One region of the Vreelandella titanicae genome, then DNA from elsewhere that is predicted to be linked to it. Evidence: predicted binding sites of a transcription regulator. Region 1 holds the regulator's gene; each other region holds the start of a gene.
The links. Region 1 encodes PhoB, which activates phosphate uptake and scavenging genes when phosphate is short. Its sites were predicted from a motif close to TGTCATANNNNTGTCANA; they were not measured.
Positions count from the first base shown of each region.

Region 1 (6,149 bases):
ACATGTGCACTAATGACACATGCGCAAAACTGTCTGTGCCTTTATGACACACTCAGCAAAATAAAAGGCTCGATGCCAACAAAGCGCTACGGCATCAATTCATAAAAAACAAGACATGGCATTGGATAGAGAGGCGCAAAGAAAGATCGGCGGAAAAGATAGGGGAGAAAGTAGCGGGGGGATAAGCGAGATAAAAAGTAGGCAGCAAAAATTAGGCCCCGCATTGCGGGGCCCGATATCAGAATTGGCTATAGGTAATAACTAACGCTAGCTTCCACTCCTTGTGCGGGGCTCCAACCTTGGAATTAACCCTGACTAGTGTTCTGATTGCCTACTGATTCATCCGTGAATCTTAAAAGCATTCTTGCTTTTGTAACATCCTGTTAATCGCTTATTCATTCTCTGAAAAAGCTTTTAATGATATCTAAAAGGTCATTGATAATTAGCTACCGCCATTTTCTTCTACAAGCTCATCCTTGTCATACTCAGCATCGTCTGAGTGACTGCTTGATTGCGGATCCATGTCGCTGGCACCATCACCTTCGTCATGGGTTAAATCGTCAGTCATGTCTGTTGTATCACTGCCAGTTGAACTACCGGTACCTTGGGAATCCATCGGTTGCTCGTCAGCGGTAATACCTTGGTTTTCGTCAATCGCCGAATTTTCATCGGTTTGTGCAAAAGCTAATGGGCTTGCCATCAGACCAAAAGATACACCTAAAATGCCAGCTTTCTTGAGAAAATCCTTGGACGTCATATCCTACCTCCGATCGCTGTTTAGTACCGCTTAATGAAGAAAGAAAGGCTTACTGAGAAGCCAGCAATTCCTGCGGTCATCTTCCTTCAATCTGTACTCTGCAGAAGGCATGCCAAAAAACTTAAGCATATAAATAAAAACAACAAAATCAGTCTCTTAATTAAAAATAAGTTATGCCAAAAAGGCATCGACTGAGTCACGACACAACGCTTTAAGCTGTGTAAAAATGGCACATGGGTAAAGCTTTACCAACCTTGCATGCCAATATTGCACATTGCTACAAATATTATGCGATGGGATGACTTGCTAAATTAAACAAGACGCGAGGGGGGGAAGGCGCAGCGAAACAACGCACCCTTGCCGGGAAGGGACTCAATTTGTAGTTGCGCATCGTGGCGCAACAGCACGTGCTTAACGATCGCCAAGCCTAAACCTGTGCCGCCAGTCGCAGTGCTGCGCCCCTTATCAACACGGTAAAAGCGTTCTGTTAGTCGGGGAATATGAACGGGATCAATCCCTTCACCGTTATCTTCCACATCGATATAGCCGCCACCAGTAGCACTAGCTTTCCAGCGCAGGGTGATTTGGCTGCCAGCAGGCGTGTAGCGAACCGCATTAAAGGCAAGGTTAGAGACGGCGCTGCGAATCTCCTGTTCACTGCCTAACAGTCGGGCATCGCTCTCAAGGGCGACGGTGATGGTATGACGTTGATGCGATAGGGCCAGCGCATCATCACAAACGCTTTGCAGTAAAGGCTCGAGTGACAGTGGATGATGATCTTGGCCGCCCTGGTCAATTTCCAAACGCGAGAGCAGCAATAAATCGTTGACCAGATTCTGCATCCGCTGGGTCTGTTCCTGCATTTGCTGAATACTACGTCCCAAGCGCGGCGGAAGCTGGTCGGAGATATCACTGTAGGTTTCCAAATAGCCGGAGAGAACGGTCAGCGGCGTACGTAACTCATGGGAAACGTTGGCGACAAAGTCGCGCCGCATCTGCTCAAGACGATGCAAGCGGGTGATATCGCGAGCCATCACTAAGCGTTCGTCGTCACCGTAGAGGGTAATTTGATACTGCAGGATTCGCCGTTCATCAATCGGTGAGGTGAGCGTTAACGGCTCACTGTAGTTACGCGAATTAAAATAGCTGATAAAGCCCGGGTCGCGCAGCAGGTTGGTAATGTGTTGACCACGATCATGGGCGGTTTGTAGCCCCAGCATGGCGGTGGCGGCGCTGTTCCACCACTCCAAATCACCGTGGCGATCAAGCATGACCACGCTATCACGCATTGCTTCAGACGACTCTTGAATACGTGCCAAAGTAGCCCGCAGACGGCTTTGGGTGATGCGCTGACTTTTTTGATAGCGGTATAAACGATCGAATAGCTCGCCCCACATCCCGCGAGCGGCAGGCGGTTCATCGTTAGGGTGGAGGGTGAGCCACAAATAGAGTTCGCGTAACTGTCGTAAGTGGTAAAACAAGCATCCCGCAAGCCCTGCTGCAAGCCCCAGCCCAGCCGAGCCCAACAGCCAGCCCAAGCAAGTGCCCAGCGTGGCCAGCCACGCTATTCGCCACAGCTCACGACTCCATAAACGCACATTTACACCCGTGCAGAGAAACGGTAACCGGTACCCCGAACCGTTTGGATCAGGTTTTGATGCACGTCGCCCAGCGCTTTACGCAAGCGGCGGATATGCACATCGACCGTGCGCTCTTCAACGTAAACATTGCCGCCCCACACTTGGTCAAGCAGCTGGCTACGTGTGTAAGCGCGCTCTTGGTGAGTCATAAAAAACTGCAGCAAACGGTACTCGGTGGGGCCCATTTCCAGCGCTTTGCCGTGGGCACTTACCCGGTGGCTCACCGGATCAAGCAGCAGGCCGTTAATCTCAATCGGGTCTTCAACGCCACGTGGCGTCGCACGGCGCAGCACCGCTTTTAGCCGTGCCACCAATTCCCGGGGTGAAAAAGGCTTGGTGATATAGTCATCGGCACCGGCTTCAAGCCCTTGAATTTTATTATCCTCTTCGCCTTTCGCGGTGAGCATAATAATCGGGATTTCAGCGGTGGTTTCTTCACGCTTTAGGCGTCTCGCCAGCTCAATACCGCTAGTGCCGGGCATCATCCAGTCCAGCAGCAGTAAATCGGGTTGGTGGTCGACCACCATGGCATGGGCATCCTGGGCGTTATCCGCTTCGAGCACGCGATAGTCAGCCATTTCCAGCGCTACCGCGATCATCTCGCGAATCGACGCCTCATCATCGACAATCAGAACGGTCTTGGCGGTCATACCAGAGCCTCACGGTGTTCAAAGAAACTAGTTCAAAGAAAAACAGTTCAAAGAAAAACAGTTCAAAGAAAAACAGATCAATGACATGTCAGTGACGATAACACCATGACTTGATGACAATTACATGACAATCGCCTCGATCAGCCAGCCGCAGGCCACCAACTTAGCGCGATACCGGCAAAAATCAGCAGTCCCGACCAGTGATTATTGAGAAACGCCTGGAAGCAGGCATCCCGCTCCTGGTCGCGAATTAAGCGCTGCTGATGCAGAAAAGTCGCTGCCATTGCCGCTAGCCCTAACCAGAAGAAACCACCTAAACCAACCCACCAGCCTACCCAAGCCAGCAACCCCAGGGTGGCTAGCTGGAGTAAGCCGATAATCAAACGATCCGCATTTCCAAACAGCACGGCCGTCGATTTAATGCCAATTTTTAAATCGTCGTCGCGATCGACCATGGCGTACTGGGTATCGTAGGCCACTGTCCAGCACACATTAGCGCAGAATAGCAGCCATGCTTCCAGCGGCACGTGGCCGAGCACGGCGCCAAAAGCCATCGGAATTGCCCAGGAAAAAGCCGCGCCCAGCACCACCTGAGGAAAGTGGGTATAGCGCTTCATAAACGGATAAATAATCGCCAGCAGCACCCCGCCCAGCGAGAGCAGCACCGTAAACCAGTTGGTCAGTAATACCAGAATAAACGCAGCGGCCACCAGGGCGATAAACAGCAGTTGAGCTTCGGTTTCGCTGATACGGCCCGTCGCTAGCGGACGTTGTTTTGTGCGTTTCACATGCCCATCGAAGTGGCGATCCGCATAGTCATTGACCACGCAGCCCGCAGCGCGCATCACATAAACGCCGGCCACAAAAATCAGCAGCACATTTCGCCCTGGTACACCTTCCGCAGCCACCCATAATGCCCACAGCGTCGGCCACATCAAAAGCCATGTGCCTATCGGCCGATTCAAGCGCATCAGCTGTAAAAAATCTGCCACGCGAGCCCATCCCTTCGGCCGCAACAGTGAACGATCCATGCTTACCTCACGAAGAATAAGATGCAGGCGCTAGCCTAGCGCGAAGGCAGGCCAAGATCATCCGCCATCGCCGTCAAAAAATACTCTTGCACTAATAACGACAGACTGCCGTGCTTACAGCCGTGATAAAAAACAGAGCGCCTTCCCCAGGCACAGCCTTCCTGTATGCCGTTGACGCTAGCAAACTGGGGGGAATGCGTCGTTACTTCCAATGGCCCACGCACTAAACCCGGCTGGCGAAATAGCCAACTACCTAGCGAGCGCTCGCCCAGGCACTCTAGCCGTTGGCCCTTTACCTGTGAGAGCGGGGCGACCGAGCGCGCCACCACCCATGGCGTTCCATCTAAGCACAGCGCCACTTCCCGCAGCCAGGCGTAACGCTTGGCACCAATGCCCAGCGCCTGAGCCTCATCCTGGCGCGGCCAACCAACCCCCTGGCGCAACAGTCGTACTCGAAACGGCTTCTCGCCACCTGCGACCATTAAGTGGGCGGTTAACGAGTCGGTGGAGGCAACCCACTGCCACCAGGAAGCACTCATCGCCGGGCGCGCCGCATCAATCGGGCGCCAGCGGGAAAATAGAGGAGTTTGCCGAAAAGCAGCAGCCGTCACCGAGTTCTCCAGGGCAATTAACGGGTTGGCTAGTGTAACATGAGCACTGAAAGGCTTTTGTTTCAGCGACTTTTTTAACGACTCGGTTTAGCGCTTCTTTTTTCGCAACCTTATTTAGCAACTTTTTTGGTGTCTGCATGCCCGCCACCCAAACACAGAAAACCTCTTCGCACTCTGCGCTGGTGATTATTGGCACTGGAATGGCAGGGGTTGGCCTTGCCCGGGCGTTGCGCCGATTGGGCGACCAACGCTCAATCACGCTGGTGAGCGCCGACAGCGGCGATGATTACAGCAAGCCGTTGCTCTCCACCGGCTTCGCCAAGGGCCTGGTGCCCGAACAATTAGCCCAGCGCAGCGCTACTGACCTGGGCGAAGAGCTAAATGCCCAAATGGTTATCCACACCCAGGTAACCGCACTGGATGTGGATAACCAAACAATTCTGCTCGAAGGCGGCATGGTGCTCGGCTACGACACACTGGTACTGGCCACTGGCGCTGCACCACGGGTGCCCTTCAGCATTGAACCCAGCGTAGCCCCACGCTGCTTTACCATTAACGACCTGGATGACTACCGCCGCTTTCACACGGCGCTAAGCCAGGGCCCTGCACGGGTGGCGATTGTTGGCGCGGGGCTGGTCGGCTGTGAATTTGCCAACGACCTCCACGCTGGCGGCCATCGTGTCAGCCTCATTGCCCCAGAAGGAACCCTACTTCCTCGCTTGCTGCCACCGCCCTTAGGGAACGCCCTAGGCGATGCCTTTAGCGAAGCAGGTATCCATCTTCACCTTGCACGTTCGATTGATTCGATAGCGGCCGAAAGCGGCGAAGATATCGTATTACGTCTGGATAACGGCGACGCTGTCAGCGCTGATCTCGTGTTGATGGCAACCGGCCTTGTACCTCGCACAGCACTTGCCGAATCGGCTGGTTTAAACGTATCACCTGGCGGTATAGTCGTTGACCGCCAGTTGCGTACATCGCACCCCAATATCCACGCCCTAGGCGATGCAGCCTGCGTAGACGGTGTTAATGCCATGTACGTGCAGCCACTACAAGCCAGCGTTAAGGCGCTGGCGGCAACCCTTTCAGGCGCGCCCACTCCGGTTAGCTTCGGTGCTTGGCCGGTAGTGGTTAAAACGCCGCTGCTACCAGTGGTGGCCTACCCGCCAACGAACACGCCTGAGCACTGGCGAATTGAAGGCGAAGGCGGTGATATCAGTGCCTTGGCTGAAAATAAAGACGGTCGTTTGATTGGTTTTGCGTTGACAGGCGGCTGCGTGAGAAGGAAAGTGGAGCTTTCCAGAGCAGCACCTGCACTGCTAGGCTGATTTTCGTCGCGTTCACGACTAGGCTAGAGAAGCTAACCTAATCGGCTACGCACCCAACAACATGCATTTGTTTGATGTTTGATTTCTTTTAAAAAGGGGAGATTCCTTATGCGCAAACCTGAACTCGCTGCA
Region 1 is NZ_CP059082.1:1,047,332-1,053,480, reverse strand. Features, by position in the region: gene HZS52_RS04975 (hypothetical protein) at 443-757, opposite strand; gene phoR (phosphate regulon sensor histidine kinase PhoR) at 1,069-2,355, opposite strand; gene phoB (phosphate regulon transcriptional regulator PhoB) at 2,358-3,047, opposite strand; gene ubiA (4-hydroxybenzoate octaprenyltransferase) at 3,188-4,078, opposite strand; gene HZS52_RS04955 (chorismate--pyruvate lyase family protein) at 4,114-4,689, opposite strand; gene HZS52_RS04950 (NAD(P)/FAD-dependent oxidoreductase) at 4,827-6,017, shown strand; gene HZS52_RS04945 (HU family DNA-binding protein) at 6,126-6,149, shown strand, end outside.

Region 2 (6,149 bases), 350 kb from region 1:
AAAGGGTGAGATCAACGCTCTGCGACATAATGGCTCCTGCGCACTATCCACTGCTGAATCAGGGTGACCATTGCCAGTAACCCGACCAGCACCAGCGCCAGGGCGCTGGCCAGATTGGGCTGCAGGAAGAGATCCCCCGAGACCAGATTGGCGATACGGATAGTCATGAGGTTGTAGCTGGTATTGACCAGCGCATAGACAGTGGCATAGGCGCCCATGGCGTTGGCGATCAGAATCGTCAGCGTCCCCGCCAGTGCCGGTCGGAGGATTGGCAGACCGATATGGCGCCAGTAGGCGATGCGCCCGGCACCCAGCAGACTGGCAGCATCCCGCCACTCTGCCCGCACCCCCTCGAAGGCAGGAAACAGCAGCAGTATGCCCAGGGGAATCTGGAACCAGGTGTAGATCACGATCAGGCCGTTGCGCGAATAGAGCGAGAAGCTATCGATCAGCCCCACACGCTGAAGAGCGATGGTCAACACCCCGTTGGCGCCCATCAGGATGATGAACGCGAAGGCCAGCGGCACACCGGCAAAGTTGCTGGTCATGTTTGTGAAGGCGATCATCCAGCGCCGCAGCGGGCCGCTGGTGCGGGTCAGGCTGTGGCATGCCAGGGTGGCGATGATCAGCCCCAGCAGGCTCGAAATCAGTGAAATCTCCAGGCTGCGCCCAATGGCCTGACGAAAGAAGGGCGAACCCGCGATCTCCCTGAAGTGGCCGAGTCCCCAGGCGCCCTCGACGTGGAAGGCACTGATGGCGATCCAGCCGAGCGGCGCCAGTTGGAAGGCCACGAATACCAGCGCAAAGGGTACCAGCCATAGCCAGGCGGGCAGCAGGCGCTTCACGACGCCGCCCTCCCCTCGGCCAGCAGCTCGGCGTGATAGGGTTTGTCATGCTCCAGGCCCAGCAAGGTGGCCAAGGTACCGCACAGCCTTGGCTGCTGCAGCGATGCCACCGGCGCATGAGCAAACGCCTCGCCAAATAGCCACAGTGGCACCCGGCGCTCCTCCTCCAGCAGGCCCGAGTGAGAACCGTCGGCGTTCATGCCGTGGTCGGCGGTCACCATCACCTGGTAGCCCTCAGCCAGCCACTGCGGCAAATAGTCGGCCAGGGCGCTATCGACGCGACGTGCGGCGTTGCGGTACTGGGGCGACTCACCACCATGGCGATGGCCGGCATCATCAACATTCATGCTGTGCACCAGCAAAAAGTCTGGGGCGTTGAGCCGGCGCAGCGCTTCGGCGTCGCTGAACAGGTGATCGTCAGGGTAGTGATCCTGCCAGTAGAAGAGGCCCACCTGGATCGCGCTCTCCGCATTCTGGTGGAAACGGTGGCGGGCAGGCACGAAGGGAGCCTCAAGATAGAGCTCGCTGACCCAGTGATAGGCCGCTGCCGCAGTACGCCGCCCTTGACGAACCGCCAGATCGAACAGGCTGGTGCCGGTTGATCGGCGTACCACTTGGTTATGCACCACCCCAGAGTCCACAGGCCGGTCGCCGGTCAGCAAACACTCATAGAGGGGACGGGACATGGCTGGCAGCTCGCAGTTAAGCGCGTGGAAGCTGCCACGGCCCGCTTCACAGAGGGCATGCAGGTGGCCCATAGCGTGCCGCCCCACGGCATGGTTAAGGCCATCGAGCACTACGAGAATGATGCGCTGAGACATCACAGGCTCCTTGCCGCCTCCTGAGGAGACGGCAGTTAGTCGGAAAGAGGAGGCGGTTACTGCTGATGGATCAGCACCTGGGACTGCCACTGGCTCGGCAACTGCCGTGCGCTCATTTCCCAGGCGTCGAAATCCTCTACCGCACGGGCATTGGCGTACTGCTCATTGGGCAGCAGTTTGGCGGCGATCTCGTCGGGGAGGGTCAGGTGCTCGGCGCGAATCGGGCGGGCATATCCCTCCGCCAGGTTGAACTGCCCTTCGTCAGAGAGGATGAACTCGCGAGCCAGCTTGGCCGCGTTAGGATGCGGGGCGTGCTTGTTGATGATGGTGGCGTAGCCAGAAGTCACCGAGGCATCGCCAGGAATGACCACATCGAAGGCATCACGGTTGATCTGATCACGGTAGTTCAGAGCGTTGAAGTCCCACATCAGCGCAACCTCGACCTCCCCCTTCTCGAGGTTGGCGATGCTGGGATCCGCCAGTGACAACCGCCCCTGGCGGGCCAGCTCGGCAAATAGCTCCAGCCCTGGCAGCAGGTTATTTTCATCACCACCGTTGGCATAGGCGGCGGCGAGCACAGCGCTGTTAGCCTGAGCCGCTTGCCCTACGGCGCCCAGCGCTACGCTGTAGTCGCCCTCAAGCAAGTCAGCAAAGGTGCGCGGCCGTTCCGCTTCCGGCACTAGCTGCTTGTTGATCATCAAGGCGATAGTGCCGGTATAGCCCAACACCCAGTGGCCGTCCTCATCCTTGGCCCAATCGGGAATCTCTTCCCAGGTCGTTGGCTTGTAGGGCTGAGTCACGCCTTCTGACACGGCGATGGGGCCAAAGCTGATGCCCACGTCACCGATGTCAACGGTGGCGTTTTCACCCTCGGCCTTGAACTTGGCTATCTCCTCGGCGGAGCTCATGTCGGTATCCATGTGCTCCAGACCATACTGTTCGTGCAAGTCGGCCCAGGTGTCTTTCCAGTTGGCCCAAGAGTCCGGCATGCCGACACTATCGACGCGCCCCTCCTCCTGGGCAGCGGCGATCAGTTCGGACAGGTCGGTATCCGCTTGGGCCGGGCTTGCGAGAAGCGCCGTTCCGAGCGCAGCGGTTAGCGTCAGTTGCAGCAGCGACGAGCGTGTCGGATTCACAGTATGGCCTCATTCGGTTAGTCAGGGTGATGCCGCCATCTGGTCTAGTTCAGTAACGGCTGACAAAAGGCATACTAGGGGGTGGAAATGACAAAGGCATGTCGCTTGAATGACATTCACATGTACTTACAATAGCGGCAATTGCTGCTGAAATTGGCGGTTATAGCTCAGACATGTCATCACCCTGACATGATACCTTCGCTAAAATAGCCTGCAGACGACTGCGTGCGAGCTTACGCAGTCTGAACTAGACCAGAAGCGAGCTTCCTTTGACCACTACGCTGCCACACGCCACGCCATTTAGCGCGAATAACGCTTCACCCTGTCTGACGCCACCGACCAGCCGCCTTCAGCAGGCGCTACTGGGCATGCTGGCCGAGGAGGCCCCCTCTGCCACTGGGCGCCTACCCTCCGAACGACAGATGATGGAGCGCTTCTCAACCACACGCATCACACTGCGTGAGGCGTTGATGCAACTGGAGGCCGAAGGTCGCATCTATCGGGAGAGCCGCCGCGGCTGGTTCGTCTCCCCGCCTCGTCTTCGCTACGACTTACTCGCCTCTCTGCCGTTCAAGGAGATGGTAGCGTCCCAGCAGCGCCACCCGGAAACCGAGGTACTCAAAGCCACCCAGTGCCCCGCCCAACCCAGGGTAGCGGCCCGTCTGGGTATCCTGGAAGGAGCACCGGTTTTCCACATCATCCGGGCACGCCGTATCGATGGGCGCCCCGTGCTATATGTCGAACACTACCTACGCGCGGACTGCTTCCCCGGGATTCTCGCGCACGACCTCGTGACCTGCTCACTCACCGAGCTCTATCGCAGCCACTACGGCATACGCATCAGCCGTGTCAGCTTCGAGCTCTGCTCCACGGTGCTGCATTGTCGTGCGGCTGAGGCACTGCGCGCGGCCTCAGGAGGGCCTGCTCAGCGCGTCACTCGCATCAACTACGACCAGAATGGCCGAGCCATCGATTACGACGATGAGCTTTGGCGGCATGATGCGATTGAACTCACTGTGTCGGCGGCGCCGCAGAGTAGTGCGTAGCGCCGCCCCGACGCGTTATAGAGGAACCTTAACCGTTTCGTGCATCAAGCACCCTTGAGCCAGAGCTGCTTTCTGAAAACGGCAATCACGCCATGTTAGAGGGCTTCAACTGAAGCATCCGGAGGAGAAACGCAGCCACCCTGGTCGTCGATATGCTGTGTACCGACAGCGCACACCAGCGGGTCTTCTGGGGCGTCTCCGAAGGCATGCTGGCCGCCATGCTTATCGTGCTGGCGGGCGATGCCGGGCTGACCGTATTGTAAAAAGTGATCACCGTCCTCAGCCTGCCTATGTTTATCATGATGTTCGTGCTCTACCGCGGCCTCTCGCATGAGAAACTCAGCGAAATCAAGGTAGGCGCACCGCCCAATCAGAAAGAGCTAAGGAAGATTAGGTGGTAAAAAACAGGGGGCTGCGAGTGATTGCAGGTTCCTGTTTTTGATTGTCTCGTTCGGTAGGTTGAGTCTGTGAGCGTAAGAAAGACACTTGAACGTTACTCCGTAGTCAACGCAAGTCTCTGCTTATCTATCTCGGACAGCTGGATTGCGCCGTTTAAGATCAATTTAAAGGGTAGGCGAAACGTTGAAATATCATGCCCACTAGCCTCAGTCTTCTTAAGCAGCTTATGTTAGGCTAATTTTAGTAGTTGGTTTATCAGGTACTAGATGCATGAAAAGGGGGCTAACGACCCAAACCCGACAGACCGTGGGCGACCCGGAACTAAACGGCACCTACTGACTGATCGAAAGGGAACACCGCTGGCGGTCGTTCTCTCCGGGGCCAATATGCATGACAGTGTTCCCCTATCTGTCCTGCTAGACGAGGTACCCCCCGTCGCTGGTCGTCTGGGTCGTCCTCGCCAGCGACCTCGTAAGCTTCACGCCGACAAGGCATACGACTTTGCTCGTTGTCGCCGTGCCTGCAGTAGACGCCATATTCAGGCTCGTATAGCCAGACGTGGTGTGGAAGATACTCAGCGACTGGGACGACATCGCTGGGTGGTTGAAAGAATCTTCGCCTGGCTGGAACAGATGCGTCGGCTCGCAACACGATATGAGCGGCGTACTGACATCCACTATGCGTTCACTTTACTGGGCTGCTCCCTGATCTGCTTGAAGCGACTCACGCGACAGTTTTGAAAGGCGCTCTAACACTGACCGCCACATCTCCCACGAAGCCATCTACAACGCGCTTTACCTCTTGCCGCGCGGCTCGCTCAAGAAGGAACTGATTGCCTGTTTGCGCCAGGGTGAAGGTAAACGACGCCCTGGCAGCTATGGCGGTGGAAAACCAGCTGTTGTATCACTCAACCATTTAGACCATCAGTTTGAAGTAACAGCGCCAAATGTTGCTTGGGTGACGGACATCACTTACATCCGAACGTACTAAGGCTGGCTTTACTTAGCGGTGGTTATCAGAGTGCGCGAAAAACCCCGCACTCAAAAAGTACGGGGTTTTTCGCGCACTCTGATAAAACAAGGGGCAGCCCATGGCTGCCCTCTACTGACAGGCTGCGAGATAGGCCGCTTTCCATGGGGTTGCTTACGCTTCGCGTTTGCCATCCACCAAGCGCGACAGCTGCCATGGGTTGCCGTCCTTGAGCGGCTCGGGCAATAGCCCTTCCGGCAACGCCTGGTAGCACACCGGGCGCAGGAAGCGGAAGATCGCAGCACTGCCTACCGAGGTGGTGCGGCTGTCGGAGGTCGCCGGGTACGGCCCGCCGTGAACCATGGCGTGGCACACCTCGACCCCGGTTGGCCAGCCGTTGGCGAGAATCCGCCCGGCCTTGCGCTCGAGTACCGGCATCAGCGCCTTGGCCGCTTGCAGATCGCCGTCGTCCATCTGCAGGGTAATGGTCAACTGGCCTTCGAGCTGGGCCGCGACACGCTTTACTTCATCCTGGTCGGCACACTCGATGACCAGCGAGGTAGAACCGAACACTTCTTCTTGCAGCTCGGTCTCGTTCAGGAAGTCGTTCGCCGTGGTGACAAACAGCCCCGCCTGGCACTGGTTGGGCGACTCGCCCACCTGGCCACGTGCGGCTTCACGCACCTTGCTGCTGTTGGACAGCTGGCCAACACCCTGCTGGTAAGCATCGTAGATGCCCGGCGTGAGCATGGTCTGGGGCGCGCTGCCCTTCACGCCTTCTGCAGCGGCCTCGACGAAGGCATCGAGCTCGGCGCCCTTGACCGCAATCACCAGCCCAGGATTGGTGCAGAACTGGCCTGCACCCATGTTGAGCGAGCCGACGAAGCCTTCGGCGATCTGCTTGCCGCGTGCCTTGAGCGCCTCGGGCATCAG
Region 2 is NZ_CP059082.1:1,394,472-1,400,620, reverse strand. Features, by position in the region: gene HZS52_RS06615 (ABC transporter permease) at 1-28, opposite strand, end outside; gene HZS52_RS06610 (ABC transporter permease) at 12-845, opposite strand; gene HZS52_RS06605 (alkaline phosphatase family protein) at 842-1,666, opposite strand; gene HZS52_RS06600 (ABC transporter substrate-binding protein) at 1,723-2,802, opposite strand; gene HZS52_RS06595 (UTRA domain-containing protein) at 3,072-3,848, shown strand; gene HZS52_RS06590 (hypothetical protein) at 3,944-4,180, opposite strand; partial or broken gene HZS52_RS06585 (IS5 family transposase) at 4,529-4,987, shown strand; partial or broken gene HZS52_RS24345 (IS3 family transposase) at 5,106-5,234, shown strand; gene HZS52_RS06580 (aldehyde dehydrogenase (NADP(+))) at 5,391-6,149, opposite strand, start outside.
Region 2: HZS52_RS06595 (UTRA domain-containing protein) is a predicted target of PhoB. The motif match lies at 2,977-2,994, and genes of this name have one in related genera.

Region 3 (6,149 bases), 580 kb from region 1:
GGCATGGTACCCAGCAGCGCTTGGTTATCGCCCTGAGCGGTCACTTCCAGGAAGTTCATGCTGCCGATAAACGAGGCCACAAAGGCGCTGGCAGGCTGATGGTAGATCTCCGCCGGGGTACCCACTTGCTCGATCACGCCGTGGTTCATCACCACGATGCGGTCGGCCATGGTCAGCGCTTCTTCCTGGTCGTGGGTCACCATGATGGTGGTCACCCCGAGGCGCGCCTGCAGGGCTTTAATCTGGCTGCGCAGGTGGCCCCGCACCCGGGCGTCCAACGCCGAAAGCGGCTCGTCCAGCAGCAGCAGGCCAGGCTCGGTGGCCAATGCCCGCGCCAGCGCCACGCGCTGTTGCTGCCCGCCGGAAAGCGCCGCCGGGTACTTGTTTTCGCTGCCCGTCAAGTTCACCAGCGCGAGCAGCTCACCCACCCGTGCTTGGATGCGTGACCGCTCTACCCGCCGGTTGCGCAACCCATAGGCCACGTTGTTGAACACCGTGAGGTTGGGAAACAGCGCATAGGACTGGAACACAATGCCGAAATCCCGCGCCTGGGTGGGCAGCGTGGAGATATCCTTGTCACGCTGAATAAGCGTGCCCGTCGTTTGCTGGGTCAGCCCTGCAATCGTGCGTAACAGGGTGGTTTTGCCGCATCCGGAGGGGCCCAAAAAGCAGACAAATTCGCCCTCGTTTATGGTTAGGGAAATACCATCCAGCGCGGTAAAACTACCAAAACGCTTAGTGACTGCTTCAATGGTTAAATGGGGAGTAGTGGGAGTCATCACCGTTGGTGTGTCGGCCGCCAGCAGCGATGTCATTGTCGTGTGCATAACCTCTCCAAGCCCCGGCAAACCGGCCGGGGCAACTGATCGCGGCTTATTGTTCGGTTTTACCATCGTAGCGACGCTGCCACTCGGCCAGCACGCGTTCACGATTGACGGCAGCCCACTGGAAATCGGCGTCGATCATTCGATCAGTAATATCGGAAGGGTAGTTTTCAATCGGCTGTGCCACACCTGGGTAAGCCACCACCGCATAGCCTTCGTTATACAGTTCGTTGGCTTCACGGGAGATTGCCCAATCCATCAGCGTTTGCGCGGCTTCCTGCTTGTCGGTACCGGCCACAATAGCGGCGGCTTCCATATCCCAGCCCAGCCCTTCTTCAGGGAAGATAACTTCAATAGGCGCACCCTGGGATTTCAAGCGCGCACCGCGGAAGGCAAATGACACACCCACTACGGTTTCACCGGTAGCCGCCAGGCTACAAGGGGCGGAGCCCGAATGGGTGTAACGGGCAATGTTGTTATGTAGGCGATCCATATAATCCCAACCCTGATCCTCTTCCCATAGCTGCAGCCAGCTGGCTACATCCAGGTAGCCGGTACCCGACGAGTTGGGGTTAGGCATGATCACATGGCCTTCAAACTCAGGCTGGGTAAGGTCTTCCCAAGAGGTCGGCATCGGCACGCCCTGGCGCTCGCCCTCAATGGTGTTGTAGCAAATAGCAGCGACCCAGGCGTCCATACCCACCCAAGCCGGGTCTTCACCATCACGATAGGCCACATCGACAAATTTGGGGTCGAGATTCTCAACGCCAGCGGGAGCGTAGCGCTCCAGCATGCCCTCCTCTTCCAACACCAGCAGGCTGGTAGCGGCCAGGCCCCAGATCACGTCAGCCTGGGGATTGTCTTTCTCGGCCAGCAGGCGGGCGGTAATCACGCCGGTGGAGTCGCGCACCCAGTTAATCTCGATATCCGGGTGGGCCGCGTTGAAGCGTTCAGCATATTTTTGCAGGTCGTCCGACTCAACGGCGGTATACACCGTTAATTCAGTTGCTTGGGCGTTGGAAGCAAGCGCAACAGCAGCAGCACCTGCTAACAACGTTGAAGGGAATAAACGGCGTGGCATCATCATGATAGTCTCCCGGCTGATTGGTATAGACCAGAAGTTTGCAGGCGTTAAATGACACTGCGATGACGCTTGTTTGACCGTTTTTTTAAGGGGTGATGACCGCGACTAGGTCGTTTCCGCTAGCGCTGACCGGATAGCTCCACGCTGATACACAGCGAATCGTGCAGCCAGTGCTCTTCATCAAACTCAATAGGGCGCTGCTGGTCGTCTAAAATGGCACGGTTAATATTTAACCCGGCAGTGCCGGGTGCAACGAATAGCTCTTCGGCATCCATTGGCGAAAGCGCTTCTGAGACCATGCGAATAGAGCGATTGGCCAGGTAGTGCCCCCAGCGCTCTCGCAACAGCCCCCAAAGCGATTGCCCACTATAGATATCTAGCAACTCTGGGGCACGCTCGGGTACTACCCACAGCGACTCCACCAGCACCGCGCGGTCATCCACGTAGCGGCGGCGGCGAATATGCTGAAACGGCTGGTCATCCGGCAGCCCCAGCGCCCGAGCCGCGGGCGGGTGAGCGCGGCTTTCCAGCTTCAAAACGGCCGTGCGTGGCTGCCGCCCCTGGGCGCGTACATAGTCGTTAAAGCCCGCGTCACGGGTGGGGTCGTAAACCAAACGGGCGGGAGAAATAAACCAGCCGCGTCGATTGCTGCGGTGTATCAGACCCTCCCCTTCTAGCTGAGAAAGCGCTTGGCGCAGGGTCACGCGGGTGGTGGCAAAGCGCTCGGCCAATGACCGCTCTGCGGGAAGCTTGCCTTCCCACAGGGCGGCATTTTGATCGATTAACGTGCGAAGCTGTTCGGTTAACTGTAAATAGTAGGCATCAGACATGCGCCGATTTTCCTGGCAGAGCATTAGGCGACGAAGCGCTTGAGGGCGTCCGCCAGTCTAAGCGCCGCCAACCTTCAACGCTAGCCACCTCGGCCAGTACCGGGTCTGGGTTAACTGCCACGGGGCAATCGACATATTGCAGTAACGGTAAATCGTTGCGGGAGTCTGAATAGAAGGTGGTGTGGCAAGCAGTGATCTGCTGTTCGGCCAGCCACTCTTTCAAGCGCAGCACCTTGCCGCCGCGATAGGAAAAAATACCTTCGCTACCGCCGGTATAGCGCGCGTCTTCATTCACTCCGTGCTCCACGCTTAGCTCGACCGCCAGCACATGCTCAATCCCCAGGGTGGTGGCAATCGGCTCGACCAGATGGCGAGAGGCAGCGGAAATCAGTAGCAGGGTATCGCCAGCCTGGCGGTGCGCTTCCAGGCAGGCCCAGGCTTGTTCAAAAATACGCGGTTGCAGATGCGTGGCCACAAAGCGCTCGACCTCTTTTTGCACATCTTTCACCCGGCGTCCGCGCAGCGGTGCCAGGGTCATGGCCAGATACTCTTCAAGTTTTAGCTTGCCCGCGTGATAGGCCAGATGCATCTTTTCGGCACGAGCCATAAAGGCCTCGGCATCGCTGATCCAACCTTGCTCTATCATCCATAAATTCCAGCGGTCGCTGCAGTCTCCGTCCAGGAGGGTGTCGTCAAGATCAAACAGGGCCAGGCGCATGGGAGCACTCCTTTCATCGCGGGTTGGCGGCGCGTAGGGTATGCCAAAGGTGATGACAGGACGATGACGCTAATAGAAGACGACGATGAGCAAACTAGAAGACTAAGTAGTTAACCACTGCGTCGCAAACTCATCGGCAGGCAGCGGGCGGCCAAACCAGTACCCTTGTGCCTCATTGCAACCCATTGCGGCAAGCAAATTCGCTTGGTCGCGCGTTTCAACGCCTTCCGCCACGGTTTTCATCTCTAGCGCTTTTGCCATGGCGATGATGGCCTGAACAATGGTGCGGTCATTTTTGTTTTCGAGCATTTCACGCACAAAGGAAATATCAATTTTCAGTGCGTCGGCAGCGAAGCGCCGTAGGTAGGAAAGCGAAGAATAGCCGGTGCCGAAATCATCGATAGAGAGAGCATAGCCCGCTTGTCGCATGGCGTGGGTGATCTCAACGGCCTGATCTGGGTCGCGCATAAAATCACTTTCAGTGAGCTCCAGGGCGATAGCGCTCGACGAAACGCCGGCGGTGAGTTGCGCAATGTGGTGGGTAAGCTCAGGATCGGCAAACTGTTGGGCGGAAATATTGATCGATAGCCTCCCTGGCAGCCCACCCTCAGGCTGTTCACGCCATGCCAGTAGCTGCCTTGCGGACTCTTCCAGCACCCAGTCTCCCAAGGCACGAATCAAACCGCGCTCTTCAGCCAGGGGAATAAACTCGCCGGGGCTCACCCAGCCCCACTCGGCATCGTGCCAGCGGCACAGGGCTTCTGCACCAGTCAACTGACCACTGGTAAGGTTCACCTGGGGCTGAAAGTAGAGTTCTAACTTGTGTTCAGTAATTGCCGCGCTGAGTCGCTCGGTCATCTGTTGGCGTCGATGTAGCGCGTGGCGCATCGTTTGGGAATAGGGGCAGATACTATTTTCGCGCCGCTTGGCGTGGTGGAGAGCAATGCTGGCAGCGTTAAATAGTTCGCCCGCCTCGCTCACATGCTGCGGATAATGAGCAAAACCGATGCTGACATCGAGGTGAAAGACACGCCGCTCCAGATGAAGCGGCGGCTTAACCACTAAGCGTAGCTGCTCCACAAGGCTGCCAATGTCACGAGGGGTGGTATCGGCCACCAGCAGGGCAAATTCATCCCCTGACAAACGCGCCAACGAGCCGTATGAGTGGCTGATCTTCGCTAAACGATCAGCCACTGTCACCAGCAGTTGATCGCCCACTTGGTGACCGTGCAGATCGTTGACCTCTTTAAAACGGCGGATATCCAATAACAGCAGTGAAAGCCCATGCTCGCCTTGCTGGGCTTCTTGCCACATTTGCGCTAGCAACTCCATAAAACGGACGCGGTTAGGTAAACCGGTGGTACTGTCGGTATAGGCTAACTGGTGCATGTGCCGATGGTCGCGCCGACGCTCAAGCTCTGCTGCAGCACCGGTCGAAAGAATTTGCAGCACAGAGGTGGCGAACGCATTGGTGGTCAGCGGCTGTCGATAAAATACCATCATCACGCCAATGGCCTCGCCGTTGGCATTATCCAAACGCCGCCCAATCCATGCTCTTGTGGGTAGCAGTGTGCCTGGTAATAACAGCGGCGAACCATCATGCATGACTGCTTCACGCTCCAACACTACCTGCTCGCTGGGCGAGCCTCGCAGCGCAAAGGTGTGCTGTTCTCGCTGAGCCCCATCAACCACCATGCTGACAGTCGTCGCCTGCCCATAGACATTTTCATCGCCCTGGGGTGAAGTATGCAGCAACGCAATAAAGCCTGCATCGGCTTCCAGCACCTTGACCAAGGTCACAATCAACTGCTGAAAATAACCATCCCCGACTTGGGTCGTGACCGTAGAAGCCACTTGAACCACAGCGTTTTGCACCCGCTGCGACTCTTGCTGGTCGGTCACATCCGAGATAAACCCTTCCAAGCATACGATTTCGCCCGCCTCATCTATGACGGCTTGGCCTTGCTCCCACATCCACCGATAACCACCGTCGCGATGGCGCAGCTGGTAGATCACACGGTAAGGGCATCTGTTGGCAATGGCCGACTGTACCTCATGGAAGACCTTGTCCTGGTCATCAGGATGAATCAGGGCAGCAAAACTGATCAGCCGATTACCCTGTAATTCGTCAGGCCGGTACCCGGTCAGCGTTTCGGCCCCTTGGCTCACCAGTTGCATAGTCCAATTGCGGTCATTCAGGCAGCGATAGGCCATGCCCGGCAGATGGTTGAGCAGCGTATCCAAACGGCGTTCACTTTCCCGCGCGACCTCTTCGCTCTTTCTTAATGCCTGCTCTGCTTTTTGTCGGCACAGCTCTGCACCCGCCTGGGCGGCGGCGATTTGCAATATCTCATTGGCTAGATCGTCCAACTGCATGGGGGCGTTTTTGAGTACCGCTAACAAACCAACTAGCGAACCATCCGCCGCATAGAGCGCCCGCCCCAAATAACTCTCGGCACCCAGTTCACAAAGCAGTTTATCGTCAGGAAAGCGTGACTGAACATCATGGTCATAAAGGCAGGTTTCGCGTCCTAACACAGTCTCGCAAGGGGTACCGGTCAGCGTGTAAGTAACATTGCTCAGCAAGTTGCCATTTGACCAAACGGCCAACGTCTCAGCCCGATGCAATTGAGTTACATCGGCGACTAACACATGATCAACGCCTAGTATCGTCGCTAAACGTTCCACCAACG
Region 3 is NZ_CP059082.1:1,630,438-1,636,586, reverse strand. Features, by position in the region: gene HZS52_RS07645 (putative 2-aminoethylphosphonate ABC transporter ATP-binding protein) at 1-827, opposite strand, end outside; gene HZS52_RS07640 (putative 2-aminoethylphosphonate ABC transporter substrate-binding protein) at 874-1,911, opposite strand; gene HZS52_RS07635 (UTRA domain-containing protein) at 2,028-2,738, opposite strand; gene HZS52_RS07630 (HAD family hydrolase) at 2,731-3,456, opposite strand; gene HZS52_RS07625 (bifunctional diguanylate cyclase/phosphodiesterase) at 3,559-6,149, opposite strand, start outside.
Region 3: HZS52_RS07640 (putative 2-aminoethylphosphonate ABC transporter substrate-binding protein) is a predicted target of PhoB. The motif match lies at 1,959-1,976, and genes of this name have one in related genera.